DNA from 3 places in the Pseudomonas sp. P129 genome. Region 2 is predicted to be linked to each of the others. Evidence: predicted binding sites of a transcription regulator. Region 2 holds the regulator's gene; each other region holds the start of a gene.

Region 1 (10,217 bases), 780 kb from region 2:
GTTGGCCAAGGAACTGTTTGGTCATGAATTCATCGAAGGCTACATTGCGTCGAAGGCCCTGGAACTGACCAGTTTTTTCGACGAGATAACCCCCTGGGAACGGCGCGTGCTGGCTGCTCAGGTTTAAGAATCGCAGTGTCGGGCTCGCCCAGTCGGGCGACTCCCTATTTTTGGAAAGTTGATGCGCCAAATCTGGAAGTCCTTTCGAGCGCTTTATTTTGCCTCGTTGATGATGTTGATCGGCTCGGGTCTGCTGAGCACTTATCTGGCCCTGCGCCTGGCGGCCGATCAGGTTGACAGCCTGTGGGTCGGTGCGTTGATGGCCGCCAACTATTTCGGTCTGGTGCTGGGCGGCAAGATCGGTCACCGCCTGATCGGCCGTGTCGGACATATTCGCGCCTACGCCACCTGTGCCGGCATTGTCGGTGCGGCGGTGCTGGGGCATGGCCTGATCAGCTGGTTGCCCGCCTGGCTGGTGCTGAGGGTGATCGTCGGTCTGGGCATGATGTGCCAATACATGGTCATCGAGAGCTGGCTGAACGAGCAGGCGGCCGCCAAACAGCGCGGCATGGTCTTCAGCGGCTACATGATTGCATCCTACCTGGGGCTGGTACTGGGTCAGCTGGTGCTGGTGGTTCACCCGCAACTGGGGCCTGAGCTGCTGATGCTGGTAGCGCTGTGTTTCGCACTGTGCCTGGTGCCCGTCGCCATGACCCGGGCGATTCACCCGGCGCCTCTGCATCCGGCACCACTGGAGCCGCGCTTCTTCATGAAACGTGTGCCGCAGTCGTTGACGGCGGTACTGGGCGCCGGTCTGATCATCGGTTCGTTCTACGGCCTGGCGCCGGTCTACGCCGCCGAGCAGGGGCTGTCCACCGAGCAGGTCGGTCTGTTCATGGGCTGCTGCATTCTGGCCGGGTTTCTGGTGCAGTGGCCGTTGGGCCTGCTGTCCGACCGCTATGACCGTTCCGTACTGATGCGTATCTTTGCCGCCGCCCTGGTGGTGGCGTCGTTACCGCTGGCGGTGTTTCCCAGCGTGCCAGTCGAGGTGCTGTTCGGTGTCGGGTTTCTGGCTTCGCTGATGCAGTTCTGCCTCTATCCACTGGCAGTGGCCTTCGCCAATGACCACGTCGAGGCCGAGCGCCGGGTGTCGCTGACGGCCATGTTGCTCATGACCTATGGCATTGGCGCCAGTATCGGTCCGTTGGCCGCAGGTGTGGTGATGAAGCTGTTTGGCGGGCACATGCTCTATGCGTTTGTCTGTGGCGCGGGTGTGATTCTGGTGTTGCTGATCAGGCCCAAGGCGGTCACTCACCTGCACCAGGTCGAAAACGCACCGCTGCACCACGTTGCGATGCCGGACAGTATGTCCAGTTCGCCACTGGTGGTTGCACTTGACCCGCGTGTCGATGAGCAGGTGGTTCAGGAGCAGATGCAGGCAACCGTTGAGCCTGAGCCTGAGCCAGAGGCGGATCCCGAGGCGGTTTCTGAAGCAGAGGCCGAGGCAGAAAGCGAGGTTCTGGCGCAGAGCGAGCCGGCTGCCGGAGCGGAAACAACCGAAGCCGATGAGCATGAACGCGAGCGTGAAAGCGAGACCTGGAAGGCCTGAGGGGTAGGGCAGTACACGATTGCGGCAGCAATGCCGCAATCGCCGGGGGATTCAGGTGAGTGTCAGAAGTCGTCGTCTTTGTCGAAGCGCCGTGCTTCGCGCTGTAACTGATAGACGAAACGTTCGACCTGACGCTGCACCAGCCCACTCATGTTGTGGAAGCGCACGCCGGCAAAGGTGGTGTTGAATCGTTCTTCGAAATGCAGGTGGCGCAACTCGACAGGTGCTGTCATGGCGCCGAAAGGCAGCTTGGCAACGAAACGCTCGTATACCTGGCCCAATTGCATGCGATCGGACACGTCGCCCTCGAAGCGCAACTTGCAACCGGTGGCAGAAATATCCAGCAGCTTGCCAGCCAGTGTGAATTTCAGGCGGTCACCGCCGATTTCGACGTCGACCAGCTGCGCCAGCTTCAGCGCGGCCCGGAAGGCGTTGCGGCGCTGGTGATAAACCACTTCCTCAGGCATCGGGCCGCGGTACATGCGTTGACCGTCGGTGCTGAGGATGTCCATCTGCGCAGTACTTTCCCAGGCAATCCGCACGCCGTCATGAAAGCCTTCGACACGGAAGGATTCGCCGTTGCTCAGAAAGCGTTCGCCATCGCGGGGGATCATTTCGTCGAGGGCCATGACGTTGTTGTCACGGTCGACTTCAAGCAGATAACTCTGAAAGCGCTGGGGACGCTCGTGAAAGGTAATGATCAGAGGATCATGACTCTCGAGTAGCAGCCGCAGGTTAGCGGCAATTTCCAAAGGTGTATTGAGAACCTTCGGGGGCTGCGGAGCATCGTCCGCGCTTGAGCCATTCACGTTCTTGAATCTCCAGGCAAAATACTACGGCAACGCAACAGCAGGCATTCTGCCACTATGCACGAAACCTTGATACAGGAAGTTACGCCTGGCTCAGAGGGCGTGGTTTTGCTCTAAGCGCAGTCGATCCGCGGCTGTCATAGAGTGTAGGCGTATCGCCACCGTTCAGGATGCGAAGCTGGTGAGCGGTACTGACCTGTTGCAACTGGATCAGACTACCATTGCGCTCGTTGAGCGTCTGGCATTCGTTGATCAACGTATTCAGTTCGTCGGCGGCCAGCAGCAATTGCTCACCGATATCCGACTGGCTGGCCAGTTGCTGGAGACCACTGCGATTGGCAGGCAGCCCCATGCCCGCAAGCACCTGGCTACGTTTGCGACCATGCTGGTCGAGAAGAATGACCAGCGCCTGTTTCTGCGCCAGCACCTGCTCCATCTCGCCCATGTCGCGGCCGTGAAGAATCAGTGATTCGGCCTGCAACAGCTCAAGAAGCTGTCGGGCCGAAACCATGTCGTCAGTGATCATCTGCAGCAAAGTAGTGTCTTGCATCGCATGCTCTGGTTTTTAAGCGTCCAGAATATCCAGCGCCAGCCTTGGCTTAGCGTTGGGTTTCGAAATTCAACAGTTTGCTGGCGACACGGTTGCTGTCCACTGTGTAACTACCGTCGGCGATGGCCTGTTTGAGCTCGGCAACCCGAGCACTGTTGACGGTTGGCAGATCGGTCAGCTTGTCCGTGATTTTCTGCAACTGTTGAGCCTCACTGCTCAAGGAAAAAGTTTCCCCGGTGCTTTTGACACCTGCGGTGACGGCAGGGGCTGGAGCATCGGTTTTGGCGGTGTCTTTACTGGCGCTGGTACGTGAAGCACCGGCAACAGACTGTGAGTTGTTAAGGCGACTGAAATCTATGACCATGATTGAAAAAACCTCTGGGTGTTTGGACGCTTGCCTTGTTTTCGGCCAACCCCCATCAAACTTTAGGCTGATTGTGAGAAAGCTTCCCAATAGACGACATTTGCCGTCGGGCATTCCCCGCAGTCTAAAAAAAACACACCCTTCGCGCCACCATCAATGCACTACATAGCGACTTCCACCTGCCCTGGGCCGGTGACACTTGCCTTGATCACCCGCTGGGAATTGAGGTTTTTCACCCGTATCTGTTCGTTGAAGCCTCCATCGGACATCGCTTCGCCGGGCATGCGCACCGCCAGCGAGCCGCTGCGGGCGATGATCACCACCTGATCGCCCTTGTGAATCATTTGTGGCTGCTCAAGCGCCACCGGGGTGATGACCTGGTCGATGACCATCTGTCGGACAACCTTCTGACCGACTGCCTGATCCAGCGATGCCAGGAAACCCTGACCCAGGCTGCTGACATCCCGCTCGCGCATCGCGACGTCTTCTTCGGTGACGATCGCGTCACGTTTGAGCGGGCGCATCACGGTCACGACGTTGCGATACAGCAACACCTGGGCGGGCACAAACACCGTCCAGGGCGAAGAACCTTCGCAGCGTACCCGCACGGTAACCCGGCCAACCGGGCGAGGACTTTCCAGTGTGGCTGTCAAATCCTTGTCGCAGGCACCCATCCTTAAACGCGGGTCGAGCTGCTTGACCTGTATCTCATGACGCCCGTCAATCTGGTTGGTTGCCAAATAGTCTTCTACTGTGAACTCAAGAAACCCTTGGGTGACGCCGATAAGCTGCTCAGGCAGTGTGAAATTCTCGGCACGAGCGAGGGTCACCGTGCTGGAAAGGCACAGCAGGGCGATTGCGCACAGAAGCCTGCGGGTTTCTAATGCGAGGTGTCGAGAAATTGTCGTCTTTGCGTTCATGAAGTAATAAATAGCAAAGCCCGTGCCGCTTGTTGATCTGGTGTCTGGGCGGCGGTCATTTTGTAAGGGGGTTCGGCATGGCAGGTGTAATGGATTCGGTAAACCAGCGAACTCAGCTGGTGGGTCAGAATCGCCTGGAGCTGCTCTTGTTCCGTCTCGACGGCAAGCAGCTCTATGGGATCAACGTCTTCAAGGTAAAAGAAGTACTGCAATGCCCGAAACTCACCATCATGCCCAAATCGAGCAAGATCGTTCGGGGCGTGGCCAATATTCGTGGCGGCACGATCCCGATCATGGATCTGGCAATGGCGACAGGTTCCACGGGGATGATTTCGCTGGTTAATTCCTTCGTCATCATTACCGAGTACAACACCAAGGTTCAGGGCTTTCTGGTGCATTCTGTCGAACGCATCGTCAACATGAACTGGGAAGAGATTCATCCACCACCCAAGGGCACCGGGCGCGATCATTACCTGACCGCCGTGACCCGGGTTGATAACCAGCTGGTGGAAATCATCGACGTCGAGAAAATTCTCGCCGAAGTCGCGCCAGTGTCCGAAGAAATCTCGGTCGGTGTCATTGACGCCGAGGTTCAGCACAAGGCTGTCTCCCTGCGTGTGCTGACGGTCGACGACTCGTCGGTGGCCCGTAAGCAGGTGAGCCGCTGCCTGGAAACCGTCGGGGTGGAAGTCGTAGCGCTCAACGATGGTCGTCAGGCGCTGGATTACCTGCTCAAGATGGTTGCAGAAGGCAAAAAACCTGAAGAAGAGTTCCTGATGATGATCTCCGACATTGAAATGCCGGAGATGGATGGCTATACCCTTACCGCAGCAATACGCAATGATCCACGCATGCAGAAGATGCACATCACTTTGCATACCTCGCTGTCAGGGGTATTCAACCAGGCGATGGTCAAGAAAGTCGGCGCGGATGATTTTCTCGCGAAATTCAGGCCTGATGATCTGGCGGCCAGGGTCGTTGCGCGGATCAAGGCAGCAGAATAACCAGCCGGGGGCGTCGTCCCCGGTGATTCACATGATTTGAGAGGCGGCACTTTGTCTACGGGTAATTTGGATTTTGATCAGTTCCGGGTATTTCTGGAAAAAGCCTGTGGCATTCTGCTTGGGGAAAACAAGCAGTACCTGGTGTCCAGCCGCCTCAACAAATTGATGGAGCAGCAAAGCATCAAGTCGCTTGGCGAGTTGGTCCAGCGCATTCAGACCCAGCCGCGCAGTGGTTTGCGCGAGCAGGTGGTCGATGCGATGACCACCAACGAAACCCTGTGGTTTCGCGACACCTATCCGTTCGAAGTGTTGAAGAACAAGGTGTTGCCCGAGCAGATCAAGGCCAGTCCTGGTCAGCGTCTGCGCATCTGGTCGGCCGCCTGTTCGTCGGGTCAGGAACCGTATTCGCTGTCGATGTCCATCGATGAGTTCGAGCGAGCCAATCAGGGACAGCTCAAATCGGGCGTGCAGATCGTCGCAACCGATCTGTCGGGCTTGATGCTCAATAACTGCAAGACCGGCGAGTACGACAGCCTGGCCATCGGTCGCGGCCTGTCGCCGGACCGTCTGCAGCGCTTTTTTGACGTAAAAAGTCCGGGCCGCTGGGTGGTCAAGGCGCCGATCAAGAGTCGTGTGGAGTTCCGCTCGTTCAACCTGCTCGACAGCTACGCCTCGCTGGGCAAGTTCGACATCGTTTTCTGCCGTAACGTATTGATCTACTTCTCCGCCGAAGTGAAGAAAGACATCCTGCTGCGCATCCACGGCACGCTCAAGCCAGGCGGCTACCTGTTTCTCGGGGCTTCCGAAGCGCTCAATGGTTTGCCGGATCACTATCAGATGGTTCAGTGCAGCCCCGGGATCATCTACAAGGCCAAGTGACGATCTGTCAGTGGCCTGTCATGAAAAAAGAGACTTTCGGGTCTCTTTTTTTGTGCGCGGCTGAAAACAGCTCTGATTGTCTGCCCATCGGGTTCATATTTTCGTTCTGATATCGCTCACCAGTTTTGCAAAAGCCTTGGCGGCGGCGCTCTGGTAGCCGTTTTTACGCCGCAGCAGCGCAACCGTTCGCCCAGGCAGGGCAGGGATCGTCTGGACTTCGCACAACCCGGGCTGCTTGCGAACGATGGCATCGGGAAGAATGGTCGCCATGCGGCCCTGAGCGACGACCTTGAGCAAAATGGCAATCGAGTTCGCTTCCAGGCCAACGATCGGCTTGAAGTTCTGCATCTGGCACCAGGCATCCAGCAGCTGGCGAGTGGCAAATCCGGGGGCCAGCAAGGCGAAGCGAAGCGCTTGCAGGTCCTCAAGTGTCAGCGCGGCCTGCTTCTCGGAGGCAGGTTTGGCCATGACCAGGCACAGTTGTTCATCGAACAGCGGCTGGCTGTCTATCTCGACAGCGTGACTGCCGGCAAAACCGATGGCCAGATCGAGCGCGTCACTGATCAGTGCCTCGGTAATCTGCTCCAGAGGCAGCTCCGTGAGGATGATTGCCACTCCCGGATACAGCGCGCTGAAGCGGTCGATCAGCGGCGCTATCAGGTATTCACTGAAGGTAGGCGTGACGCCGAGGCGCAATTGTCCGCGTGACAGGTCGCTGACATCGTTGAGCGCACGCTTCCCGGCATCCAGCTCAAGCAGGCAGCGACGCGCGTGGTCCAGATACACGCGGCCGGCATCGGTCGGCACGACGCTGCGGCGGGTGCGGTCGAACAGTTGCACACCCAGACTGCTTTCCAGCTGCCTGATCTGTTGCGACAACGCCGGTTGCGAGACATGCAGGGCCTCGGCCGCCCGGGTGAAATTGCCATGGTCGGCGACTGCCAGCAAATAACGTATATGGCGTAACAGCACAGCATCACCATAAGTCAGGGTTATGGCGATGATCATAAATCAGTCTTGGATCTTATGGTGATAGTTGCCGATCCTGTGAGTGATGTGAATTCATTCCGGAGGGTTACCTATGCCGCACAGCAATATTTCCCGAGCGCCGCGCCAGCATCTGACTGAACGTGTGCTGCAGGCCAAGACTGCGAAGAACCTGACCTGGGCGGGACTTGCAGAAGGTACGGGGTTGAGCGTGGTGTATGTCACCGCTGCATTGCTCGGGCAGCACCCTTTGCCGCAAGCGGTGGCCGAGGTGGTCGCCGAGCGTCTCGGACTGGACCGGGACGCGGTCGCCGAACTGCAAACCATCCCGTTGCGCGGCAATGTCGAAGACGTCTCCAGCGACCCGACCATCTACCGCTTCCATGAAATGGTTCAGGTCTACGGCACAACGCTGAAAGCACTGGTGCATGAGCAGTTCGGCGACGGCATCATCAGCGCAATCAACTTCAAGCTCGACATCAAGAAAGTCGACGATCCGGAAGGGGGAGAGCGAGCCGTGATCACCCTCGATGGAAAATTCCTGCCCTACAAACCGTTCTGAGGACGCTGAGATGAGTGATAAAGGAAGACCGCCATTGCCACCCTTCACCCTGGAGACTGCAGTCCAGAAAGTCCGTGGCGCCGAGGATGGCTGGAATTCACGCGATGCGGCGAAAGTCGCACTGGCTTACACCGAAGACACCTACTGGCGTAACCGCAGCGAGTTCGTCAATGGTCGCGCAGAGGCCCAGGCCTTTCTGGAACGCAAGTGGCGTAAGGAACTGGACTACCGGCTGATCAAGGAGCTCTGGGCATTCACCGATAACCGCATCGCCGTGCGCTATGCCTACGAATGGCATGACGACTCCGGCAACTGGTTCCGTTCGTATGGCAATGAAAACTGGGAGTTCGCTGCAAACGGCCTCATGCAACGGCGCTTTGCCTGCATCAATGATTTGCCGATCGCCGAGTCCGAGCGCAAATACCATTGGCCGCTGGGGCGCCGACCGGATGATCACCCGGGGTTGAGCGAGCTTGGCCTCTGATCAATCGTCAAAGGGACCTTCGGGTCTCTTTTTTATTGGGTGTCCGGTTGAGGCAATGATGAAGGGCCACGATTGCCAGGCGGCAAGCCGGTACTGGCAAAAAAACGGCACCCACCTTGCCGCTTTACCCCTCCACAGCGGAAATGCCTTGCCGCTTTTCTGGCATTGCCGCCTCGCCGCCGCCTGTGGACCCTGCAAACATTGGCTTTTACAACATGGCACGCCGATTGCTTTGTCAGTAACAACAGAATCAGGTCAACCGGCAAAGGTTTCCCGAAATGAGCATCAGCTTCGATAAAGCGCTAGGCATACATGAAAAGGCTCTGAACTTCCGGGCTCAGCGTGCAGAGGTGTTGGCCAACAACATCTCCAACGCCGACACCCCGAATTTCAAGGCTCGCGATCTGGACTTCTCTTCGGTGCTGGCTGCCGAAAACGACAAGGTCCAGAACGGTCACTTCGCGCTGAACAAGACCAACAGCCGCCATATCGAAGCCGAGGGCATGGGCAATGACGACGGGACGCTGATGTATCGCACGCCGTCGCAGCCTTCGCTGGACCAGAACACCGTTGATTCCCAGGTCGAGCAGGCCAGCTACACCGAGAACGCCATGGGCTTCCAGGCCAGCTTCACATTGCTCAACAGCAAGTTCAAGGGGCTGGTTGCAGCCCTTCGCGGAGAATAATTCATGTCACTAGCCAATGTGTTCAACATTGCCGGTAGCGCCATGAGTGCCCAGACCACGCGTCTGAACACCACGGCCAGTAACATCGCCAACGCCGAGACCGTGTCTTCGAGCATGGACCAGACCTATCGCGCCCGTCACCCGGTGTTCGCCACCGTGATGCAGGGTCAGCAGTCCACAGGTGGTTCGCTGTTCCAGGACCAGGGCGAAGCCGGGCAGGGTGTTCAGGTCAACGGCATCATCGAAGACAGCTCGAACCTGGAAGCACGTTACGAGCCCAATCATCCTTCCGCTGACAAGGACGGGTATGTCTACTACCCCAACGTCAATGTCGTGGAAGAAATGGCCGACATGATTTCTGCCAGCCGGTCTTTCCAGACCAACGCAGAAATCATGAACACCGCTAAATCCATGATGCAGAAGGTTCTGACCCTCGGTCAGTGATAGAAGGCGAACGTTATGGCCGTTGATAGCACCGCAGCAAACAGCGTTTCATCGACATTTTTGAATACGCTGCAGAATCCGACGCCGACCGCGACGAATTCTACCGGCACGCTGGGCAAGGACTCTTTTCTGCAGTTGCTCGTGACGCAGATGAAGAACCAGAACCCGCTGGATCCACAGGACAACACGCAGTTCGTGGCGCAACTGGCGCAGTTCAGCAGCCTTGAAAGCATGCAGAACCTGACGTCGACGGTGGACACGATCGCCAGCAGCTACAAGTCGTCGCAGGCCTTGCAGGCCTCGTCACTGGTCGGTCGCTCAGTGATCATCGATGCGAGCAGCACCTCGGTCGATACCACCAAAGGCCTGACCGGGTCGATCGTGGTGCCGAGCGAAAGCTCGCTAACGACGGTCAAGGTGTACGACGCGCAATCGAATCTGGTCGACAGTGTCGACCTGGGCACGCAAAAAGCCGGTACCACCAGCTTTGCCTGGGACGGTACGGACTCAAGCGGTACCCAGCTGCCATCGGGCACTTACAGCTTCAAGGCTGAAGGCTCGGTCGAAGGCAAGAACACACAGTTTTCAACTTACCTGCCCGCCACGGTCAACAGTGTCACGCTGGGTGTCAATGGCGCAGAAACAACGCTTAACCTGGCCAGCGGCAGTGTTGCCCTGTCCAAAGTTCAAACTATCGGATTGTAGAGCCGCTACGGCGCAGGAGTGAAACATGTCTTTCAATATCGGCCTTAGTGGGCTCTATGCTGCAAACAAAAGTCTCGACGTTACCGGCAACAACATTGCCAACGTCGCGACAACCGGTTTCAAATCGTCACGTGCCGAGTTCGCTGATCAGTATGCTCAGTCGATTCGCGGTACTTCCGGCAATACCAGTGTCGGCAGTGGCGTGAGAACTGCG
Region 2 (10,217 bases):
GATCGAGCATTACCTCGCCGAGGGGCGTTACCTGGCGCGATTGAGCGCCCCGCCCCGGCCCATGGTCGCTGCCCAGTCAATGTTCCTGGAGGTACCTCATGCAGCATTGGAAACGCACCATCGAGCTGGCCAATCGCTGTTTCAATCTTGGCGACTGGGTCGAAGCTCGCGAGTTGTACCTTCAGGCGCTGGCGTTGGCGCAGGTCTTGTTCGAGCGCTGGGCGGATGTCGATGAAGCGGTCGCGGCCTGTGTGATTTCTCACCATAACCTGGCGGATCTGCACCTGAGTCTGGGCCAGCCGGAGGAGAGCGCCGAGTACCTGTGTGCCATCCACCAGCACCTGTTGCAGACCATGCAGAATCAACGCCTCCCGCCCGCGTTACGCGAGGCAGCCTTGCGCCACAGCAGCAAAACATACGCCGAGCTGCTGAGTTTCATCAGCGAACACGGCGAATACCCGCGCACTCATCGGTTGCTGAACAGCGGCAGCGAGCACACCCGTTCATCGCTACAGCGCCATTCGGCAAGCCCTTCCGGACTTTTCTACGGAGCACATTGAAATGCCATACACCTTGCCTGCACTGCCTTACGCATACGATGCCCTTGAACCACATATCGATGCGCAAACCATGGAAATCCACTACACCAAGCATCACCAGACGTACATCAATAACCTCAATGCCGCGGTCGAAGGGACGGAGTTCGCCGACTGGTCGGTGGAGAAGCTGGTGGCCAGTGTCCAGCAGTTGCCTGAAAACCTGCGTCCAGCGGTGATCAATCAGGGTGGCGGCCATGCCAATCACTCGTTGTTCTGGGAAGTCATGGTGCCGGGCGGCGGCGGCTTGCCCACGGGCGCTGTCGCGTCTGCCATCAATGAGCAACTGGGTGGCTACGAAAGCTTCAAGGAGGCATTCACCAAGGCCGCATTGACCCGTTTCGGCAGTGGCTGGGCATGGCTGAGCGTCACGCCTGACAAAAAGCTGGTGGTGGAAAGCAGTGGTAACCAGGACAGCCCGCTGATGAACGGCAACACGCCGATTCTGGGGCTGGACGTGTGGGAGCACGCTTACTACCTGCGCTATCAGAACCGTCGTCCCGAATACATCAATGCGTTCTACAACGTGATCAATTGGGATGAGGTGTCCCGCCGTTATCAGGCCGCTCTGGCCTGAGCCTGGCAGCCGGACCCAAGGCGGCGTATGCGCTCCGGATTCCTCACGCTCAGCAATGTGCGGTTATTTCGTCTGGCAGTCGGGAGCGTGCTGCTGTTGGCGGGTATGGCGCTACTGATTGCCCACGGGCTGAGCTGGATGCGCGTGCAAGGCTGGTGGTGACGGATACCGCGTTTGTACGAGGGCTTATTCGCCCTCATCAAACCGGTTGTCGATCAGCTCGATCAGGCCATCAAGCGCTTCCTGTTCGAATTCGCCTTCGGTGTTCAGGTGGATCTCGGTGCCCTTGCCGGCAGCCAGCATCATCACGGCCATGATGCTTTTACCGTCGACCATGCTCTCCGGAGTGCGGCCGACCCTGATCTTGCAGGGAAACTTGCCTGCGACCCCGACGAATTTGGCGGCAGCGCGGGCGTGCAGGCCCAGTTTGTTGATGATGGTGATTTGACGAGCGGGCATCGCAGTGAAAATCCTTCAGCTGAGGTCGCGGTGGCGGACCTGAACGTTCTTGAGTGATTGTTGCAAGACCTGACCAAGCCGCTCGGTCAGGTAGACCGAACGATGGTGTCCGCCGGTACAGCCGATGGCAATGGTAACGTAAGAACGGTTACTGGCTGCAAACCGGGGTAGCCATTTGTTCAGGTAAGCGAAGATGTCCTGAAACATTTCTTCGACGTCAGGCTGCACCGACAGGTAGTCGATAACGGGTTGTTCAAGCCCCGAGTGGTCGCGCAGTTCTGGCTTCCAGTACGGATTGGGCAGGCAGCGCACATCGAATACCAGGTCTGCATCGACAGGCATGCCGCGCTTGAAACCAAAGGACTCGATCAGAAATGCAGTGCCTGGCTCGGGCTTGTTCAGCAGACGAAGCTTGAGCGCGTCGCGCAACTGATAGAGATTCAGGTGGGTGGTGTTGATCTTCAGGTCGGCCAGATCGATGATCGGGCCAAGCAGTGCGGTTTCATCACGTATCGCTTCGGCCAGCGAACGATCTGCCGTGCTCAGCGGGTGGCGGCGCCGGGTTTCCGAGAAGCGCTTGAGCAGGGTGGCTTCGTCTGCATCCAGATACAGCACGTCGCACTGAATATTGCGCGAGCGTACTTCATCCAGCATCTGCGGAAAACGGGTCAGGTGGCTGGGCAGATTGCGGGCATCTATCGAAACCGCCAGCAAGGGTTCGGCGAGTTCGGTGTTGATCAGCGCGCGTTCGGCCAGCTCCGGCAACAGGCCGGCCGGCAGGTTATCGACACAGTAAAAGCCGTTGTCTTCCAGCACATCGAGCGCCGTACTCTTGCCTGAGCCGGAGCGACCGCTGACGATGATCATGCGCATGGTCAGTTTCCGTTCTGCACGTCCAGCACCACTTGATAAAGCGCCTCAGCGCTTTCGGCACTGCGCAGGCGCTTACGCACATCTTTGTCGTCGAGCATGCTGGCGATCTGGCGCAGCAGCTCCAGGTGTTCATCGGTGGCAGCTTGCGGGACCAGCAAGACGAACAGCAGGTCGACCGGCGCACCATCGATGGCGTCGAAATCCACAGGGGTGGAGAGGTGAATCACTGCACTGACAGGCTCGCTGCAGTCAGCGAGGCGGCAGTGGGGGATGGCAATACCGTTGCCAAAACCGGTCGAGCCCAGTTTTTCCCGGGCGACGAGACTTGCGAATACTGTGTCCGACACCATGCCCGGCACTTCACGGCCGATCAGGTTGGCAATTTCTTCGAGTACACGCTTTTTACTGCCGCCCGGCACGTTCACAAGGGAGCGGCCGGGAGTCAGGATATTTTCGATTCGGATCATTAAATGGGCGTTAGCGAGCGGCCGCACCTTTGAGGATGCTTTGCTGCTTTTCCTTATGCTTGAGCAATTGTCGGTCTAGCTTGTCAGTGAGCAGGTCGATGGCAGCATACATGTCATCATGTTCAGCATTGGCAACGACCTCTCCACCATGGATGTGCAACGTGGCTTCGATCTTCTGCTTGAGCTTTTCGACCGTCATCGTGACCTGCACGTTGGTAATCTTGTCAAAATGCCCCTCGAGCTTCTTGAGCTTGAGCTCAACGTATTCACGAAGGGGTTTGGTCACTTCCAGTTGGTGTCCACTGATGTTGACTTGCATACAGCTTTCTCCTTTGCCAGTGCATAAAGAGGCAGGCATGGCGCATGCCTCTGGGACGCTGTGGCTCGGCCTGCATCACATCAGCCGCTTACGCTCACTGGAAGGGGCGATCCCGAGAGACTCACGGTACTTGGCGACTGTGCGACGGGCTACTTGAATGCCTTGTGCCTCCAGTAAACCAGCGATCTTGCTATCACTCAACGGCTTTTTCTGATTTTCCGCCGCAACCAGTTTTTTGATGATTGCGCGAATTGCCGTGGACGAGCATTCACCGCCCTCGGAGGTGCTCACATGGCTTGAGAAGAAGTATTTCAGCTCGTAAATGCCGCGTGGGGTGTGCATGAACTTCTGGGTGGTTACGCGTGAGATGGTCGACTCGTGCATGCCCACTGCCTCGGCGATGTCGTGCAGGACGAGCGGCTTCATGGCCTCGTCGCCGTACTCGAGAAAACCGCGCTGATGTTCGACGATTTGCGTGGCGACCTTCATCAACGTTTCGTTGCGGCTTTGCAGGCTCTTGATGAACCAGCGCGCTTCCTGCAACTGATTGCGCATGAAGGTGTTGTCTGCGCTGGTATCGGCGCGCCGTACGAAGCCCGCGTATTGCGGATTGACGCGCAGGCGCGGCACCGACTCCTGATTGAGTTCGACTAGCCAGCGTTCATTGTCCTTGCGCACGATCACATCCGGAATGACGTATTCGGCTTCTGTGGATTCGATCTGCGAGCCTGGACGCGGGTTGAGGCTCTGCACCAGTTCGATGACCTGACGCAGCTCGTCTTCCTTGAGCTTCATGCGTCGCATCAGCTGGCCGTAGTCGCGGCTTCCGAGCAGGTCGATGTAGTCGCTGACCAGGCGTTGTGCTTCTGTCAGCCAGGGTGTTTTTGCTGGCAGCTGGCGCAGTTGCAGCAGCAGGCATTCGCTCAGGTTGCGAGCGCCGATGCCGGCAGGTTCAAACTGCTGGATGCGGTGCAGTACGGCTTCGATCTCGTCGAGCTCGATGTCCAGTTCGGGGTCGAAGGACTCGAGAATCTCATCGAGCGTCTCGTCGAGATAACCCTGGTTGTTGATGCAGTCGATCAGCGTAACCGCTACCAGACGGTCCTTGTCGGACATCGGCGCGACATTCAGTTGCCACAGCAGGTGGCTTTGCAGGCTTTCGCCCACAGAGGTGCGCGTGGTGAAGTCCCACTCGTCGTCATCGTTGCTTGGCAGGCTGCTGGCGCTGGTCTGGTAGATGTCTTCCCATGCGGTATCGACGGGCAGCTCGTTGGGAATGCGTTCGTTCCATTCACCTTCTTCAAGGTTGTCCACGGTAGGCGCGGATTCCTGATAGGTCGGTTCCTGAACGTCGGGGTTGGGCTTTTGTTCGATGTTGTCGGCAAGCGGGTCGGAATGGTCGAAGTCGTCGCCTTCTTCCTGCCGCTCCAGCATAGGGTTTGACTCCAGCGCCTCCTGGATCTCCTGCTGGAGATCCAGAGTGGAAAGCTGAAGTAAGCGGATTGCCTGTTGCAGCTGCGGTGTCATCGTCAGCTGCTGGCCCATTCTCAAGACTAGCGATGGTTTCATGGCAGGGGCTAAACACCTTATTCGCCGGCGCGCATGCGCCATCTACTACAGGCGCCGTGGCGCCAACTTAAGCAAATTATATGCCTGAAACCTGTGCGTTTGCCTAGAGTGATATGACAAATAAAATGTTGTCAATACACTGCGTAGGCATCAATCGGCTGCGAAGCGCAAAGGGCAGTCGATTAAAGGCGGAACTCGTGGCCGAGGTAGACCTCTTTCACCAGCTGATTCGCCAGAATGGTCTCCGAATCGCCTTCCGCAATCAGCTGTCCATCGTTGACGATGTAGGCTGTTTCGCAGATATCCAGCGTTTCCCGGACGTTGTGGTCAGTGATCAGTACACCGATACCCTTGGCCTTGAGATGGTGAATGATCTGCTTGATGTCGCCTACCGAAATAGGGTCGACACCTGCAAACGGTTCATCCAGCAGGATGAATTTAGGCGCGGTGGCCAGAGCCCGGGCGATTTCCACACGGCGACGTTCACCACCCGACAGGCTCATGCCCAGGTTGTCACGGATATGGGTGATGTGGAACTCCTGCAGGAGGCTTTCCAGCTCCTTGCGGCGAGCACCGGCATCGAGCTCCTTGCGGGTCTCGAGAATCGCCATGATGTTGTCGGACACCGACAGCTTGCGGAAGATCGAGGCTTCCTGAGGCAAGTAGCCGATGCCTGCGCGGGCGCGACCGTGCATGGGTTGATGGCTGACATCCAGATCGTCAATCAGCACGCGCCCCTGATCAGCCTGGACCAGACCCACGATCATGTAGAAGCAGGTGGTCTTGCCGGCGCCGTTCGGGCCCAGCAGGCCGACGATCTGGCCGCTGTCGATGGAGATGCTCACATCGCGCACGACCTGCCGGCTTTTGTAGCTTTTAGCCAGATGCTGGGCTTTGAGCGTCGCCATTTACTGGGCCTTCTGAGGTTGATCGGTTTTCTTTTTCGGCTGGATGACCATGTCGATACGCGGACGTGGCGTGGTCACCTTGGCGCCGCCATTGGCCCGACCGGCACTGACGACCTGTCTGACCGTGTCGTAGACGATTTTCTCGCCTTCCGAGGTGTTGCCGTCATTGATGACCTTGGCCTTGTCGATCAGGACGATACGGTCCTGGCCGGCGTAATACTGGATGGTGACGGCATAGGCCTGCACGATCGGCTTGTCCACGGCAGGCTTCTGCTCGTAGTAGGCCAGATTGCCGACGGAGGTAAATACGTCGACTTCGCCCTGGGCATTACGCGTGATTGTCACGGTGTTGCCCGTGATTTTCATCGAGCCCTGAGTGATGATGACATTGCCCTTGTAAGTCGCCACGCCTTTCTTGTCATCGAGCTGAGCATCGTCAGACTGGATGTGGATAGGCTGATCTCGGTCGGTTGGCAGGGACCAGGCGCTCGCGCTTCCCAGTGCTGCGCCCAGGCCGAGCAATAAAGGAAGAGTTTTAACGAGCCTCATACTGTCCTCTTACGTTGGACAGCAGGTCCATCCTGCTGTCTTTCAAATACGCTTTCATTCCCTTGGCCGTGGTCACACCGCCTGCGCCGTCGATTCTAACGTCTTGGTCGGTCTGCGCATATTGCTTCTGAGGGAATACGGTCATGCGACTACTGGTGATAATAGTCGTACGTTGTTTTTCATCGGTACGTTCGACGCGCACGGAATCGATCAGCTCGACCTGGTCGCCGCCGGACGAAACCTCGCCTTTCTTGCTCTGCACGTGCCAGGGAAACTCGCCGCCGCGGTACATGTGCAGGTCGGGCGTAGTCAGCAGGGTCACGTCAGTGGCTTTCACATGCTCCACCTTGTCGGAGGTCATGTCGTACTGAAGTGTGCCGTCGGGCAGGTACTGAACGCTGTGGGCGTTGATTGCATAGTAGTCGATGACCGTGTCGTCGACCGTCGAGACCGGTTGATCCATGAAGCTTTCCGGGCTGATGTTCCAGTAACCGACCGCTGCCAGCAGCAGCGCCAGTACCCCGAGAAGCAGGAACTTGCGAATTTTTTTAGTGAACATAATGGCTTCTATAAATAGGCGGAGTGAGCCGCTTCAAGGTTGCCTTGCGCATTCAGAATCAGTTCGCAGAATTCGCGCGCTGCACCTTCGCCGCCTCGCGCCCTGGTTATCCCGTGTGCATGCTCGCGGACAAAGCCGGCAGCATTGGCCACCGCCATGCCCAGGCCGACGCGTCTGATAACGGGCAAGTCTGGCAGATCATCACCCAGATAGGCGACCTGTTCGTAACTAAGGTTGAGTTCTGCAAGCAACTTGTCCAGCACCACCAGCTTGTCTTCACGTCCCTGGAACAGGTGTTCAATGCCCAGGCTCTTTGCCCGGCGCTCGACTATCGCGGTCTTGCGGCCACTGATGATCGCCGTGGTGACGCCCGAGGCTATCAGCATTTTAATGCCCTGGCCGTCGAGGGTATTGAATGTCTTGATCTCGCTGCCGTCTTCCATGAAGTAAAGGCGGCCATCGGTCAGCACGCCATCGACATCGAAGACTGCCAGCTTGATGGCCTTGCCGCGTTGCATGAGATCCTGAGTCATTATTTCGGTTTCCATTACATGACGCCTGCGCGCAGGAGATCCTGCAGGTTGAATGCGCCAACCGGCCGGTCGTTCTGGTCTACGACAACAAGCGCACTGATTTTGTTGTCCTCCATGATTTTCAGCGCCTCGGCGGCGAGCATCTCGGCATGGGCGGTCTTGCCATGAAGCGTCATGACCTCGTCGATGATGGTCTGGCGGATATCGACGGGGCGGTCCAGTGTCCGGCGCAAGTCACCGTCCGTGAAGATGCCGGCCAGTGTGCCGTCGGCTTCGACGATGGCCGTCATGCCCAAACCTTTACGAGTCATTTCAAGCAGTGCGTCGCGCAACAGGGTGCCACGTTGCACGCTGGGCAGTGATTCGCCGGAGTGCATCACATTCTCGACCTTGAGCAGCAGGCGGCGACCCAGTGCGCCGCCTGGGTGGGAGAATGCGAAATCTTCGGCAGTGAAACCGCGCGCGTCGAGCAGCGCCACGGCGAGGGCGTCGCCCATGACCAGTGCGGCGGTTGTCGAGGACGTCGGTGCCAGGTTGAGCGGGCAGGCCTCATGCACGACATGCGCGTTGAGGTTGATGTCGGCAGCCTTGGCCAGAATGGACTCGGGGTCGCCGGTCAGGCTGATCATCTTTATGCCCAGGCGCTTGATCAGTGGCAGCAGGGTGACGATTTCGTTGGTGCTGCCGGAGTTCGACAGGGCCAGGATGATGTCATCACGGGTGATCATGCCCATGTCGCCATGGCTGGCTTCGGCCGGATGCACGAAAAACGAGGTGGTGCCGGTGCTCGCCAGCGTGGCGGCGATCTTGTTGCCGATGTGTCCGGACTTGCCCATGCCGACCACGACCACGCGCCCTTTGCTGGCGAGGATCATTTCGCACGCGCGCACAAAATCGCCGTCAAGACGTTCAAGCAAGCCTTGCATGGCTTCTATCTCAAGGCGAATGGTGCGTTGCGCCGATTGGATCAGGTCACTGGATTGGTTCATGTCTGGAAAGGGTCAGCCTGCTGAAAGGCGGCGATTATAGCGGTAATGAACGATTCCCTCACGTCTGATCGTCGTTGTGTTGTTTTTAAACGAATTTCCTACGTACTTGCGGGTCTGTATTCAAGCCTGTGGCCATAACATTGTGGTACAGAATAATTCAGCGAATACCTGAACCGCTCGGTTCTCTTCTTGGGGGCGGGTGGCTGCGGTGATATAGTTCGCGGCCTGTTCGGCACGCCTGGACAGCCTGTCGGTGTTCAACAACCGGCGGCTTGTGGCGGAAGCTGTATCGCAAGGAGTTTAGATGAGTCCTGATGACGCCTATGCGGTCGAGTTGAAAGGTGTGTCTTTCAAACGCGGTGCGCGCAGCATTTTCAATAACGTTGATATTCGTATTCCGCGCGGCAAGGTCACCGGGATCATGGGGCCGTCAGGCTGCGGCAAGACGACCCTGCTGCGCCTGATGGGTGCCCAGTTGCGCCCGAGCGAAGGGCAGGTGTGGGTCAATGGCCAGAATCTGCCTGAGCTATCGCGCAGTGATCTGTTCGATGCCCGCAAGCAGATGGGCGTTTTGTTTCAGAGCGGTGCGCTGTTTACCGATCTGGATGTTTTCGAAAACGTCGCCTTTCCCCTGCGCGTGCATACCGAGCTGCCGGAAGAAATGATCCGCGACATCGTTCTGCTCAAGCTTCAGGCCGTGGGCCTGCGCGGTGCGGTGGAACTGATGCCGGACGAATTGTCGGGCGGCATGAAGCGTCGTGTCGCGCTCGCGCGCGCAATCGCTCTCGATCCGCAGATTCTCATGTATGACGAGCCCTTCGTCGGGCAGGACCCGATTGCGATGGGGGTGCTGGTGCGTCTGATCCGCCTGCTCAACGACGCGCTGGGTATCACCAGTATCGTGGTGTCCCATGACCTCAGCGAGACGGCGAGCATTGCCGACTATCTCTATGTTGTCGGCGACGGGCAGGTGCTGGGGCAGGGTACGCCTCAGGAACTGATGTCCTCGGACAATCCACGTATTCGTCAATTCATGACCGGCGAGCCGGACGGCCCTGTACCGTTCCACTATCCGGCGCCGGATTTTCGCGAAGATCTATTGGGGAAGCGCTGATGCGCAATAAGTCACTCATGGACCGGGTTCGCCTGCTGGGGCGCTCGGCCATTGATATTGTTACTGTTCTGGGGCGTTCCGGTCTGTTTCTGGTGCATGCCTTGCTCGGTCGTGGCGGTGCGGGCAGCAGTTTCCAACTGCTGGTCAGGCAGCTGTATTCGGTTGGCGTCATGTCGCTGGTCATCATTGTGGTGTCCGGCATGTTCATCGGCATGGTGCTGGCGCTGCAGGGCTTCAGCATCCTGACCAAATACGGTTCGGAGCAGGCGGTCGGCCAGATGGTTGCCCTGACGCTGTTGCGTGAACTCGGCCCTGTGGTGACGGCTTTGCTGTTCGCCGGTCGTGCAGGCTCTGCGTTGACCGCCGAGATCGGCAACATGAAGTCCACCGAGCAGCTGTCGAGCCTTGAAATGATCGGTGTCGATCCGCTCAAGTACATCGTGGCGCCGCGTCTGTGGGCCGGGTTCATCTCGCTGCCGATTCTGGCGATGATCTTCAGCGTGGTCGGTATCTGGGGCGCTTCCTGGGTGGCGATCGATTGGCTGGGAGTCTATGACGGTTCTTTCTGGTCGAACATGCAGAACAGCGTTTCTTTCACGAACGATGTGCTCAATGGGGTGATCAAAAGCGTCGTATTTGCCTTCGTGGTGACATGGATTGCCGTTTTCCAGGGTTACGATTGCGAGCCTACTTCCGAGGGGATCA
Region 3 (10,217 bases), 790 kb from region 2:
GCAACTGGGTGCCTGGCGTGCAGGTCGGTACTGGCACGACAGCTACCTGGGCAGCCAACGGTGCGACGGGCGCTGCTTCGATCAAGCTGGACATGTCGAGCACTACCCAGACCGCTTCGGTATCCGGTCTGCTCAAGCAGGATCAGAATGGCTACGCCACTGGCCAGCTGAGCGGCATGAACGTTGACTCGAGCGGCAACCTGTTCGCCACTTACACCAACGGCAAGTCGCAGGTGATCGGTCAGACTTCGCTGACCAGCTTTGCCAACGTGCAGGGTCTGGCGCAGGCCGGCGGCACCAACTGGCGTGAAACGTTCGCTTCCGGCGTCCCGGTGAGCGGCGCTCCACAGTCGGGTACGCTGGGTTACATCACCGGTCAGGCGCTGGAAGAATCCAACGTCGACCTGACCATGGAACTGGTTAACCTGATCAAGGCGCAGAGCAACTATCAGGCTAACGCCAAGACCATTTCCACACAAAGCACCATCATGCAGACCACTATTCAGATGACGTAACACGTGTTGTTGGATGCGTGTTGAAAGAGCCCCTGTAAAAAGGGGCTTTTTTATGGGTGTCTGCAAAGTATTTTGTTATGTCTTTTTTAGTACTGAAAGTTACGGATGACTCCCGCATCCTACTTGGAAACTTCCTACGCACGATGATGTGAGAATAAAACTCCTCTATGAATTGCCTGTGCGGCAAGGGAGTTCTCATGTCATTCAATACAGCGATCAGCGGTATTCATGCTGCCAATAAACGACTGGAAGTGGCGGGCAATAATATTGCCAACGTCGGTACCCTGGGGTTCAAGTCGTCTCGTGCGCAGTTTTCTGCTTTATATGCGTCCGCACAGTTGGGGGCCGGACAGCACGCTGTCGGCGATGGCGTACGACTTGCTTCGGTGCAGCAGAATTTCAATCAGGGTGAAACCGTGATCAGTTCCGGCAATGCGCTGGATATGCGTATTCAGGGCAACGGTTTTTTTGTGGTCAGTGATCAGGGTTCGTTGGCCTATACGCGGGCCGGCGCCTTTTTGAAGGATGCTGCCAACTTTGTCGTCGACAGCGATGGCGGGCGCTTGCAGGGTTACGCCGCAAACGACAAGGGCGAGATTGCCAGTGGTATCCGCACGGACCTGCAGATCGATACGTCCAACGTCGGTGCCAGGGCCACGACCACGGTGGCTGAAACTATCAATCTGGATGCCTCGCTGCCTTCGCTCGCCCGCTTGCCGACCTTTGACCCGGCCGACCCCGCGACCTACACACGGGTCGCCACCCGGACCATCCAGGATGTGGGCATCACTCCGGTGCCCGCAGCCGATCATGAGCTCAAGCAGTATTTCGTCAAGACCGAGGCTAATCAATGGTCCATGTATGTGCTGGTGGACGGGCGCAATCCGGTGGATCCCGACAGCGTAGCGCCGTTGCAGGTGAGCCTTGAGCTCAAGCCTGACGGCTCCCTGTCGTACAGCGGCAATGATCAGCACCTGAGCAAAGTCTCGGACACCGAATTTGCCTTGCAGGGTTGGGTACCTGCCACGCAGATCAATGGCGCGTGGGCGGCGAACGGCTCGCTGAACGGCGGGGCTGTTTCGTTGCCGTTGAGCGATGCCGGGACCAGTCTGCTCGACCCGGGCGATACGGTCATGCATCGGCCGGTTCCGCACTTCAATCCCGCAGATCTGAACACTTACAGCAGGATGTTCGGTAACCAGATCTTTGACAGTCAGGGCAACACCCATGAGCTGAAACAGTATTTCGTGAAGGACGGCACCAACAGCTGGCGCATGCACGTGCTGATCGACGATCGAAACCCGCAGAACTCCGCTTCCACCACGCCGCTGACAGCGAATATCGTCTTCGATTCGCATGGCACTGTTGCGTCGTTGACCGGCAGTCCGGGTCTGAGCAGCAGCAATGGCAATCAGCTGAAACTCACGGGCTGGTCGCCGGTGATGGCGGTTGATCCTGGCACCAGTCGTGAGCGCTGGATAGCCAACGGGGCGGCCGGCAGCGCTGACGGCATCACCATCGACTTCACCCATCTGCTTCAGCACAACGCTGCCAGTTCGCGCTCCGCCGCCTACGTGGATGGCCATTCGGCAGGGGAGTTGAAAAGTCTCGACGTTGGCCGGGACGGCATTCTGCGTGCCGGGTTTACCAATGGCATGACTAAAGATATCGGTCAGGTGATGCTCGCCAGTTTCGCCAATCCCCATGGCTTGCAGCCGCGTAGCGATACACGCTGGGCCGCCACCGCTGATTCCGGAGTGGCTGAATATGATGTGCCGGGCGTCGGTACGCTGGGCAGTATCGTCAGTGGCGCGCTGGAGGGTTCGAACGTCGTGCTGGCCGATGAGCTGATTGCGCTGATCCAGGCCCAGACGGCCTATCAGGCCAACTCCAAGGCGATATCCACCGAAGTGACGTTGATGCAGACGCTGATTCAGTCGACCTGATCAGATCGAGCAGTCGGCTTTGATGAAGTGGCCTTTCAGGCGTTTCCAGCCTGGGCCCGGGCTGGCCTGGGCGCAGACGATACGGCTGTCGCCCTGCCATTTGTAATAGTGGGCGGGATCGGCCTGAGAGAGCAGGGCAAGGGTCATCAAGCTCGCGCTCGCGATACCGATGATGCACGCACGAAAAGGCATGACGGTTCCCGTTCAGGGTTGCGGTGTCGGCAAGGTTATCACTGTCGATCCGGTTCTCGGCGCAGTTCGATGAAGTTTTTTTGGCGGTGTTTCCGGTCTGGCAAGCGGCAGGCGGCAGTCCACCGCCGCTATTGGCTGACGCGCGCTCCTCAGGCCGTCGGCGAATGCCGGTTTTTACTGGCTAATCAGGCATTTGTATCGAGCCTGACAAGTTGGTTCAAAAATTGCTTTAACCCTTTCAGAACAGCTACAGGCGGCAAGCGTCTGTCGGAGGAGGAAGACTGTGGACAAGTTGCTTTACGTCGCAATGAGCGGTGCATCCGAAAACGCGATCGCGCAAAAGGCTCATGCCAACAACCTGGCAAACGTCTCGACCAACGGTTTCATGCGTGACCTTGAACAGGCCCGCTCGATGCCGGTGTTTGGCGAGGTCATGCCATCGCGTGCCTACGCCATGAGCGAGCGTCCCGGGACCGACTTTTCCGCCGGCGCCATGGTGCAGACCGGTCGTGAGCTGGACATCGCTGTCAAGGGTGATGGCTGGATCGCGGTGCAGACGCCTGACGGCGGTGAAGCCTACACCCGCAGTTCCGGCATGAACATCGATGCCCTGGGCGTGTTGCGCGACGGCAGCGGTTTGCCGGTTATGGGCAACGGCGGTCCGATTGCCGTGCCGCCTCAGCAGCAGATCGAGATCGGCGCCGACGGCACGATCAGCATTCGTTCGCTGGGCGAGAGTCCGCAGGTGATGGCGCAGGTCGACCGCATCAAACTGGTCAGGCCTGACCTGAAGACCATGGAGAAGGGCCCTGACGGTCTGATCCATACCAAGACCGGCCGGCCTGCCGACGCAGATGCCACCGTTCAGGTCGAGTCCGGCTTTCTGCAGGCGAGCAACGTCAATGCGGTCGAGGAAATGACCTCGGTACTGGCCTTGTCCCGTCAATTCGAATTGCACGTCAAGATGATGAAGACCGCCGAAGAAGACGATCAGTCTATGGCTCGCGTCTTGCAACTTGGCTAATCAATGACAGCTTGCGCCGACAAACCGGCGCTCGAGGAGAACACACATGCTTCCTGCTCTATACGTCGCCAAAACCGGCCTTGCCGCTCAGGATACCAACCTGACCACCATCTCCAACAACCTGGCGAACGTCTCGACCACCGGTTTCAAAAGTGACCGGGCCGAGTTCCAGGACCTGCTGTATCAGATCAAACGCCAGCCGGGTGCCCAGTCCACTCAGGACAGCGAACTGCCTTCCGGCCTGCAACTGGGTACCGGTGTGCGCATTGTCGGCACGCAGAAGAACTTCACTGCCGGTAGCCTGCAGACCACCAACAACCCGCTGGACCTGGCGGTCAACGGTCGTGGTTTCTTTCAGGTGACCCAGCCGGACGGCACCATTGCCTACAGCCGTGACGGTACGTTCCACCTCGACGCCAACGGCCAGATCGTCACGGCCAACGGTTATGCCCTTGAGCCTGCGATTGTCGTTCCGCAGAACGCCCAGACCTTCACGGTCGGTCAGGACGGTACTGTTTCCGTCACGCTGGCAGGCGCAACCGCTACGCCGCAGATCATCGGCAATATCCAGACCGCCGACTTCATCAACCCGGCCGGCCTGCAGGCCATCGGTGGCAACCTGTACCTGGAAACCGGTTCGAGCGGCGCGCCGCAGATCGGCACCCCTGGCCTTAACGGCCTGGGTCCGACCCTGCAGAACACCCTGGAAAACTCCAACGTCAGCACCGTTGAGGAACTGGTCAACATGATCACTACCCAGCGCGCCTACGAGATGAACTCCAAAGTGATCTCGACCGCTGACCAGATGCTGCAAAACCTGACGCAGAACCTGTAAGGCCTTGATGTCGCTGCTCGTAGAACCGCTCAATCCGATGGGGCGCCTGATAAGCGCCTGTTACACCGCGAGGTTTCAAGTGTCATGAACCGCCTTAGTGTTCCGCGTTTTTCAGTGTTGATCGCTTCATTGTGCGGGATCACCCTGCTGTCCGGCTGTGTTGCGCCGACGGCCAAGCCCAATGACCCTTATTACGCTCCGGTGTTACCGCGTACGCCCATGTCGGCGGCTGCCAACAATGGCGCCATCTATCAGGCCGGTTTCGAGCAGAACCTGTACGGCGACCGCAAGGCCTTCCGTATTGGCGACATCATCACCATCACGCTTTCCGAGCGTATGGCGGCGAGCAAGGCGGCCACTTCGGCGATGTCTAAGGACAGCACCAACAGCATTGGTCTGACCTCGCTGTTCGGTTCGGGTCTGACCACCAACAACCCGATTGGCGGCAACGACCTGAGTCTGAACGCCGGTTACAACGGTGCGCGGACCACCAAGGGTGATGGCAAGGCTGCACAGAGCAACAGTCTGACCGGTTCGGTCACCGTGACGGTTGCGGATGTGCTGCCCAACGGCATTCTGGCGGTACGTGGTGAAAAGTGGATGACCCTCAATACCGGTGATGAACTGGTGCGGATTGCCGGCCTGGTCCGGGCTGACGATATCGCCACCGACAACACTGTGTCATCTACCCGTATCGCTGATGCACGTATTACCTATTCGGGGACCGGAGCCTTTGCCGATACCAGCCAGCCAGGCTGGTTCGACCGGTTCTTCCTCAGCCCGTTGTTCCCTTTCTGATAGCGGGATAGACATGATCAAGCTCAAGCAACTGATAGCGGCGACCTTGTTGTTGTCCACAGCGTTCGGCGTCCACGCCGAGCGTCTGAAGGACATCGCGAGCATCTCTGGCGTACGGGCCAACCAGTTGATCGGTTACGGTCTGGTCGTGGGTCTCAATGGTACAGGTGACCAGACCACCCAGACCCCGTTCACCCTGCAGACCTTCAACAACATGCTGTCGCAGTTCGGCATCAAGGTGCCGTCGGGTTCGGGCACCGTGCAGCTGAAAAACGTCGCGGCGGTCGCTGTGTATGCGGATCTGCCTGCCTTCGCCAAGCCGGGGCAGACGGTCGATATCACCGTTTCCTCGATCGGTAACTCCAAGAGTCTGCGCGGCGGTGCGCTGTTGATGACACCGATGAAAGGTGTCGACGGCAACGTTTACGCCATCGCTCAAGGCAACCTGGTGGTCGGTGGTTTCGATGCGGAAGGCCGTGACGGTTCGAAGATTACCGTCAACGTCCCGTCGTCGGGACGCATTCCTGGCGGCGCTTCGGTCGAGCGCTCGGTGCCGAGCGGCTTCAATCAGGGCAATACCCTGACCCTGAACCTGAACCGTTCCGACTTCACTACGGCCAAGCGGATAGTCGACAAGATCAACGAATTGTTGGGCCCGGGCGTCGCTCAGGCCTTGGACGGTGGTTCGGTGCGTGTGACCGCGCCGCTTGATCCGGGTCAGCGTGTCGACTACCTGTCGATTCTGGAAAACCTGGAAGTCGATCCCGGCCAGACCGCTGCCAAGGTCATCATCAATTCGCGTACCGGCACGATTGTCATCGGTCAGAACGTCAAGGTGTCGCCTGCTGCCGTAACCCACGGCAGCCTGACCGTGACCATCACCGAAGACCCGATCGTCAGCCAGCCGGGCGCATTGTCCGGCGGTCAGACTGCGGTAGTGCCTCGCTCGCGGGTCAATGCCCAGCAGGAGCTGCACCCGATGTTCAAGTTCGGTCCAGGCACCACGCTGGATGAGATCGTTCGCGCGGTCAATCAGGTGGGCGCTGCGCCCGGTGACCTGATGGCCATTCTCGAAGCGCTTAAACAGGCCGGCGCGTTGCAAGCCGACCTGATCGTGATCTGAGGATTCGAGCATGGATATGCCCAAGAGCGGAATTTCGTCGGCGGTCGACTCGGGTGCGTACACCGACGTCAACCGTCTGGCGTCGCTGAAGCATGGCGACAAGGACAGTGTGGAAAACCAGAAGAAAGTGGCCCGCGAGTTCGAGTCGCTGTTCGTCAGCCAGATGCTCAAGGCCATGCGCTCGGCCAACGAAGTGCTGGCCAAGGACAATCCGATGAACACCCCTGCCACGCGGCAGTATCAGGATATGTATGACCAGCAGCTGGCGGTCACACTCTCCACGCGTGGCAACGGTATCGGTCTGCAGGATGTGCTGATGCGCCAATTGTCGAAAGACAAGGGGATAAACCATGCCGCGCCGGTCAATACGACCGACGCTGCAACGGCCGCTACTGACGCTGCGCCGGCCAAGACCGGTCTGGCGACCAGTGTCTACCAGCGTCCATTGTGGGCCACGCGCTCGGCGGCTGCCGATCAGGCGGCGGCTGCGGCATCGGCGTCCGGAGAAGGGCGCAATGACATGGCGCTGCTCAACGCCCGCCGTCTGTCCCTGCCCGCCAAGCTCACCGATCGTCTGCTGGCTGGCATCGTGCCGTCCGCTACAACCGCCGTCAGCAACAGCCCGGTACCCGCTCGCGCGACAGCCGGCAGCACAGGCAACAACGGCGACTGGACACTCGATCCGAACCTGGCGCCAGCGCCCGAGTACGTGCGTTCCATGGCCCAGCCACCGCTGGCACCGGCCAAGCGTGCGTTCAGCAACGCCGATCAGTTCGTCGAAACCATGCTGCCATTGGCCAAGGAAGCCGCAGCACGTATCGGCGTTGACCCGGTCATGCTGGTGGCGCAGGCGGCACTGGAAACCGGTTGGGGCAAATCGATCATGCGTCAGCAGGACGGCAGCAGTAGTCACAACCTGTTCGGCATCAAGGCGGCAGGCAGCTGGAAGGGTGCCGAAGCGCGCGCGATCACCAGCGAGTTCCGCGACGGCAAGATGGTCAAGGAAACCGCGGACTTCCGTTCCTACGATTCCTATGCCGACAGCTTCCACGACCTGGTCAGTCTGTTGCAGAACAACAGTCGCTATAAAGAAGTGGTCAATTCGGCCGATAAACCGGAACAGTTTGTAAAAGAATTGCAGAAAGCCGGTTACGCCACTGACCCGGACTATGCCAGCAAGATTTCGCAGATTGCCAAGCAGATGAAGAGTTACCAGACTTACGCCGCTGCAGCGGGCTCTTCCACGACTTTATAAGGTTTGACTCATGTCGCTGATTTCAATTGGGCTCTCAGGTATCAATGCCAGCAGTGCCGCGATCAACACCATCGGTAACAACACGGCCAACGTGGATACCGCGGGTTACTCGCGTCAGCAGGTGCTGACCACGGCTTCGGCGCAGATCGCTCTTGGTCAGGGTGTGGGCTACATCGGTACCGGCACCACGCTGTCCGACGTACGTCGCATCTACAACAGCTATCTGGACACCCAATTGCAATCGAGCACCGCCCTCAGCGCGGATGCAGTGGCTTATTCCGGTCAGGCCAGCAAGACCGATACATTGCTGTCCGACAGTGCGACGGGGATCTCCGTGCAGCTGGCGGATTTCTTCACCAAGATGCAGGGCATCGCCACCAGCGCCACGCAGTCGGCAGAACGCTCGTCGTTCCTGACCCAGGCTGGCGCGTTGAGCGCACGCTTCAACTCGGTGTCGTCGCAGTTGTCCACGCAGAACGATAACGTCAACACGCAGCTCAACACCTTCACCAAACAGGTCAACGAACTGACCACCACGCTGGCGAGCCTGAACAAGCAGATTACACAAGCGTCGGCGGGCAATGCCACGCCTAACACCCTGCTTGACTCGCGCAGTGAAGCGGTTCGTCAGCTCAACGAGCTGGTTGGCGTGAAAGTGGTCGAGAACAACGGCAACTTCGACATTTATACCGGCACCGGACAATCGCTGGTCAGTGGCGGCACGTCCTACAAGATGTCGGCCAGCCCGAGCCCGTCCGATCCGTTGCAGTACAACGTGCAGATTGCCTACGGCCAGACCCAGACCGATGTGACCTCGGTGCTTACTGGCGGCTCGATTGGTGGTCTGTTGCGTTATCGCAACGAAGTGCTGGTGCCCGCGACCAATGAACTGGGCCGTACCGCGATGGTGCTGTCCGATCAGGTCAACAGCCAGATGAGCCAGGGTATCGACAGCAAGGGCAACTTCGGTTCGAACCTGTTCTCCAGCATCAACAGTGCGGATGCCATCACCCAGCGCAGCGTCGGCAAAACCACCAACAGTGTCGGCTCCGGCAACCTCAACGTGACGATCGGCGACACCAGCAAGCTGACCGCCAACGATTATGAAGTGACGTTCAGCGATTCATCGAATTTCAGCGTGCGCCGTCTGCCCAATGGCGAGAGCGTGGGTGCCGGTTCGCTGGCTGACAATCCGCCAAAGCAGTTCGATGGCTTCAGTGTGAGCCTCAACGGCAATACGCTGGCCGCCGGTGACAGTTTCAAGGTCATCCCTACCCGTACTGGCGCCTCGGGGATTTCGGTGGTGCTGACCGATGCCAAGGACATTGCAGCTGCCGCGCCGTTGACGGCAACCGCGGGTAGCAGCAACTCCGGCACCGGCGGCTTCACTCAGCCGGTGCTGAACACCAAGTCCGATATCTACGACAGCACCCAGACCGCTGACCTGCGCAATGCGCTCAAAGACTCCACCCCGATGAAACTGGTAATGGGTGCGGTCAGCAGCACCGGCGTGCAGAGTTATACCCTGATCAATGCGAGTGGCGGGGCGGTGCTTGACCAGAATGGCAACGCCGTCAGTGGTTCGATCATTCAGGGTCAGGCCAACACCGTCAAATTGAACGTTGGCTATACCGACACCACGACAACGCCGAGCAGCAAAACCGCTTTTGAACTGCAAATGACCATTTCCGGCTCGCCGGTTGCCAATGACACGTTCAGCATCGGCATGACCGGCGGCGGCTCGTCCGATAACCGCAATGCGTTGGCGGTGGTCGGCCTGCAGACTGCCAAGACTGTCGGCGTCGTCAACGGTGGTGTGGGTACCAGCCTGTCCGGTTCGTATGCAGATACGGTGTCTGTTGTGGGTACGCTGGCGAGCCAGAGCAAGAACGATGTGACCGCCACAGCGGCCGTTGTCAGCCAGGCGAAGTCGTCACGCGATTCGGTCTCGGGTGTATCGCTCGATGAAGAAGCGTCCAACCTGATCAAGTACCAGCAGTACTACACCGCCTCTTCGCAGATCATCAAGGCGGCACAAACCATTTTCAGCACGCTGATCAACAGTCTTTAAGGAATCGTGAGCCATGCGTATCTCGACTACCCAGTTCTTCGAATCCACGAACACCAATTATCAGCGTAACTATTCGAACCTGAACAAGACCAGCGAAGAGGTTTCCAGCGGCATCAAGCTCAATACTGCGGGCGATGATCCGGTGGGTGCGGCGCGCGTACTGCAACTGACCCAGCAGAACTCCATGCTGACCCAGTACGAAACCAATATCGGCACGATCAATACCAATGCGGTGACCACCGAAACGACGCTGACCAGCATCATCGACACGATGCAGGCCGCGCGTGAGCAGATCGTCTCGGCAGGCAGTGGCGCCTTTACCGACTCGGACCGGCTCGCCAAGGCTTCGGCCCTCAAGCAGTACCAGAGTCAGATTCTGGGCCTGATGAACAGCCAGGACCCGAACGGTCAGTACATATTTTCCGGTTCCAAGGCCTCTACGCCACCGTACTCGCTGA

What was found. Region 2 encodes sigma-54, which starts transcription at its own class of promoters, with help from an activator protein. Its sites were predicted from a motif close to ANTGGCATNNANNTTGCTNT; they were not measured.
Region 1: flgB (flagellar basal body rod protein FlgB) is a predicted target of sigma-54. The motif match lies at 8,383-8,402, and genes of this name have one in related genera.
Region 3: KBY02_RS05615 (flagellar basal body rod protein FlgF) is a predicted target of sigma-54. The motif match lies at 2,865-2,884, and genes of this name have one in related genera.

The regions. Positions count from the first base shown of each region.
Region 1 is NZ_JAGPYS010000001.1:1,267,947-1,278,163, forward strand. It holds gene KBY02_RS05530 (glutamine synthetase family protein) at 1-127, shown strand, start outside; gene KBY02_RS05535 (MFS transporter) at 182-1,609, shown strand; gene KBY02_RS05540 (flagellar brake protein) at 1,672-2,418, opposite strand; gene KBY02_RS05545 (flagella synthesis protein FlgN) at 2,501-2,968, opposite strand; gene flgM (flagellar biosynthesis anti-sigma factor FlgM) at 3,018-3,332, opposite strand; gene flgA (flagellar basal body P-ring formation chaperone FlgA) at 3,494-4,252, opposite strand; gene KBY02_RS05560 (chemotaxis protein CheV) at 4,330-5,256, shown strand; gene cheR (protein-glutamate O-methyltransferase CheR) at 5,308-6,135, shown strand; gene cynR (transcriptional regulator CynR) at 6,229-7,143, opposite strand; gene cynS (cyanase) at 7,217-7,684, shown strand; gene KBY02_RS05580 (DUF1348 family protein) at 7,695-8,168, shown strand; gene flgB (flagellar basal body rod protein FlgB) at 8,447-8,854, shown strand; gene flgC (flagellar basal body rod protein FlgC) at 8,858-9,298, shown strand; gene flgD (flagellar hook assembly protein FlgD) at 9,314-10,003, shown strand; gene flgE (flagellar hook protein FlgE) at 10,029-10,217, shown strand, end outside.
Region 2 is NZ_JAGPYS010000001.1:490,761-500,977, forward strand. It holds gene KBY02_RS02185 (tetratricopeptide repeat protein) at 99-560, shown strand; gene KBY02_RS02190 (superoxide dismutase) at 562-1,173, shown strand; gene KBY02_RS26100 (hypothetical protein) at 1,201-1,335, shown strand; gene KBY02_RS02195 (HPr family phosphocarrier protein) at 1,360-1,632, opposite strand; gene rapZ (RNase adapter RapZ) at 1,648-2,505, opposite strand; gene ptsN (PTS IIA-like nitrogen regulatory protein PtsN) at 2,508-2,972, opposite strand; gene hpf (ribosome hibernation-promoting factor, HPF/YfiA family) at 2,983-3,291, opposite strand; gene KBY02_RS02215 (RNA polymerase factor sigma-54) at 3,367-4,860, opposite strand; gene lptB (LPS export ABC transporter ATP-binding protein) at 5,043-5,768, opposite strand; gene lptA (lipopolysaccharide transport periplasmic protein LptA) at 5,769-6,317, opposite strand; gene lptC (LPS export ABC transporter periplasmic protein LptC) at 6,304-6,876, opposite strand; gene KBY02_RS02235 (KdsC family phosphatase) at 6,885-7,424, opposite strand; gene KBY02_RS02240 (KpsF/GutQ family sugar-phosphate isomerase) at 7,424-8,398, opposite strand; gene KBY02_RS02245 (ATP-binding cassette domain-containing protein) at 8,703-9,512, shown strand; gene mlaE (lipid asymmetry maintenance ABC transporter permease subunit MlaE) at 9,512-10,217, shown strand, end outside.
Region 3 is NZ_JAGPYS010000001.1:1,278,789-1,289,005, forward strand. It holds gene flgE (flagellar hook protein FlgE) at 1-515, shown strand, start outside; gene KBY02_RS05605 (flagellar hook-basal body complex protein) at 713-2,461, shown strand; gene KBY02_RS05610 (hypothetical protein) at 2,462-2,653, opposite strand; gene KBY02_RS05615 (flagellar basal body rod protein FlgF) at 2,937-3,677, shown strand; gene flgG (flagellar basal-body rod protein FlgG) at 3,724-4,512, shown strand; gene flgH (flagellar basal body L-ring protein FlgH) at 4,597-5,310, shown strand; gene KBY02_RS05630 (flagellar basal body P-ring protein FlgI) at 5,324-6,433, shown strand; gene flgJ (flagellar assembly peptidoglycan hydrolase FlgJ) at 6,444-7,688, shown strand; gene flgK (flagellar hook-associated protein FlgK) at 7,699-9,759, shown strand; gene KBY02_RS05645 (flagellar hook-associated protein 3) at 9,773-10,217, shown strand, end outside.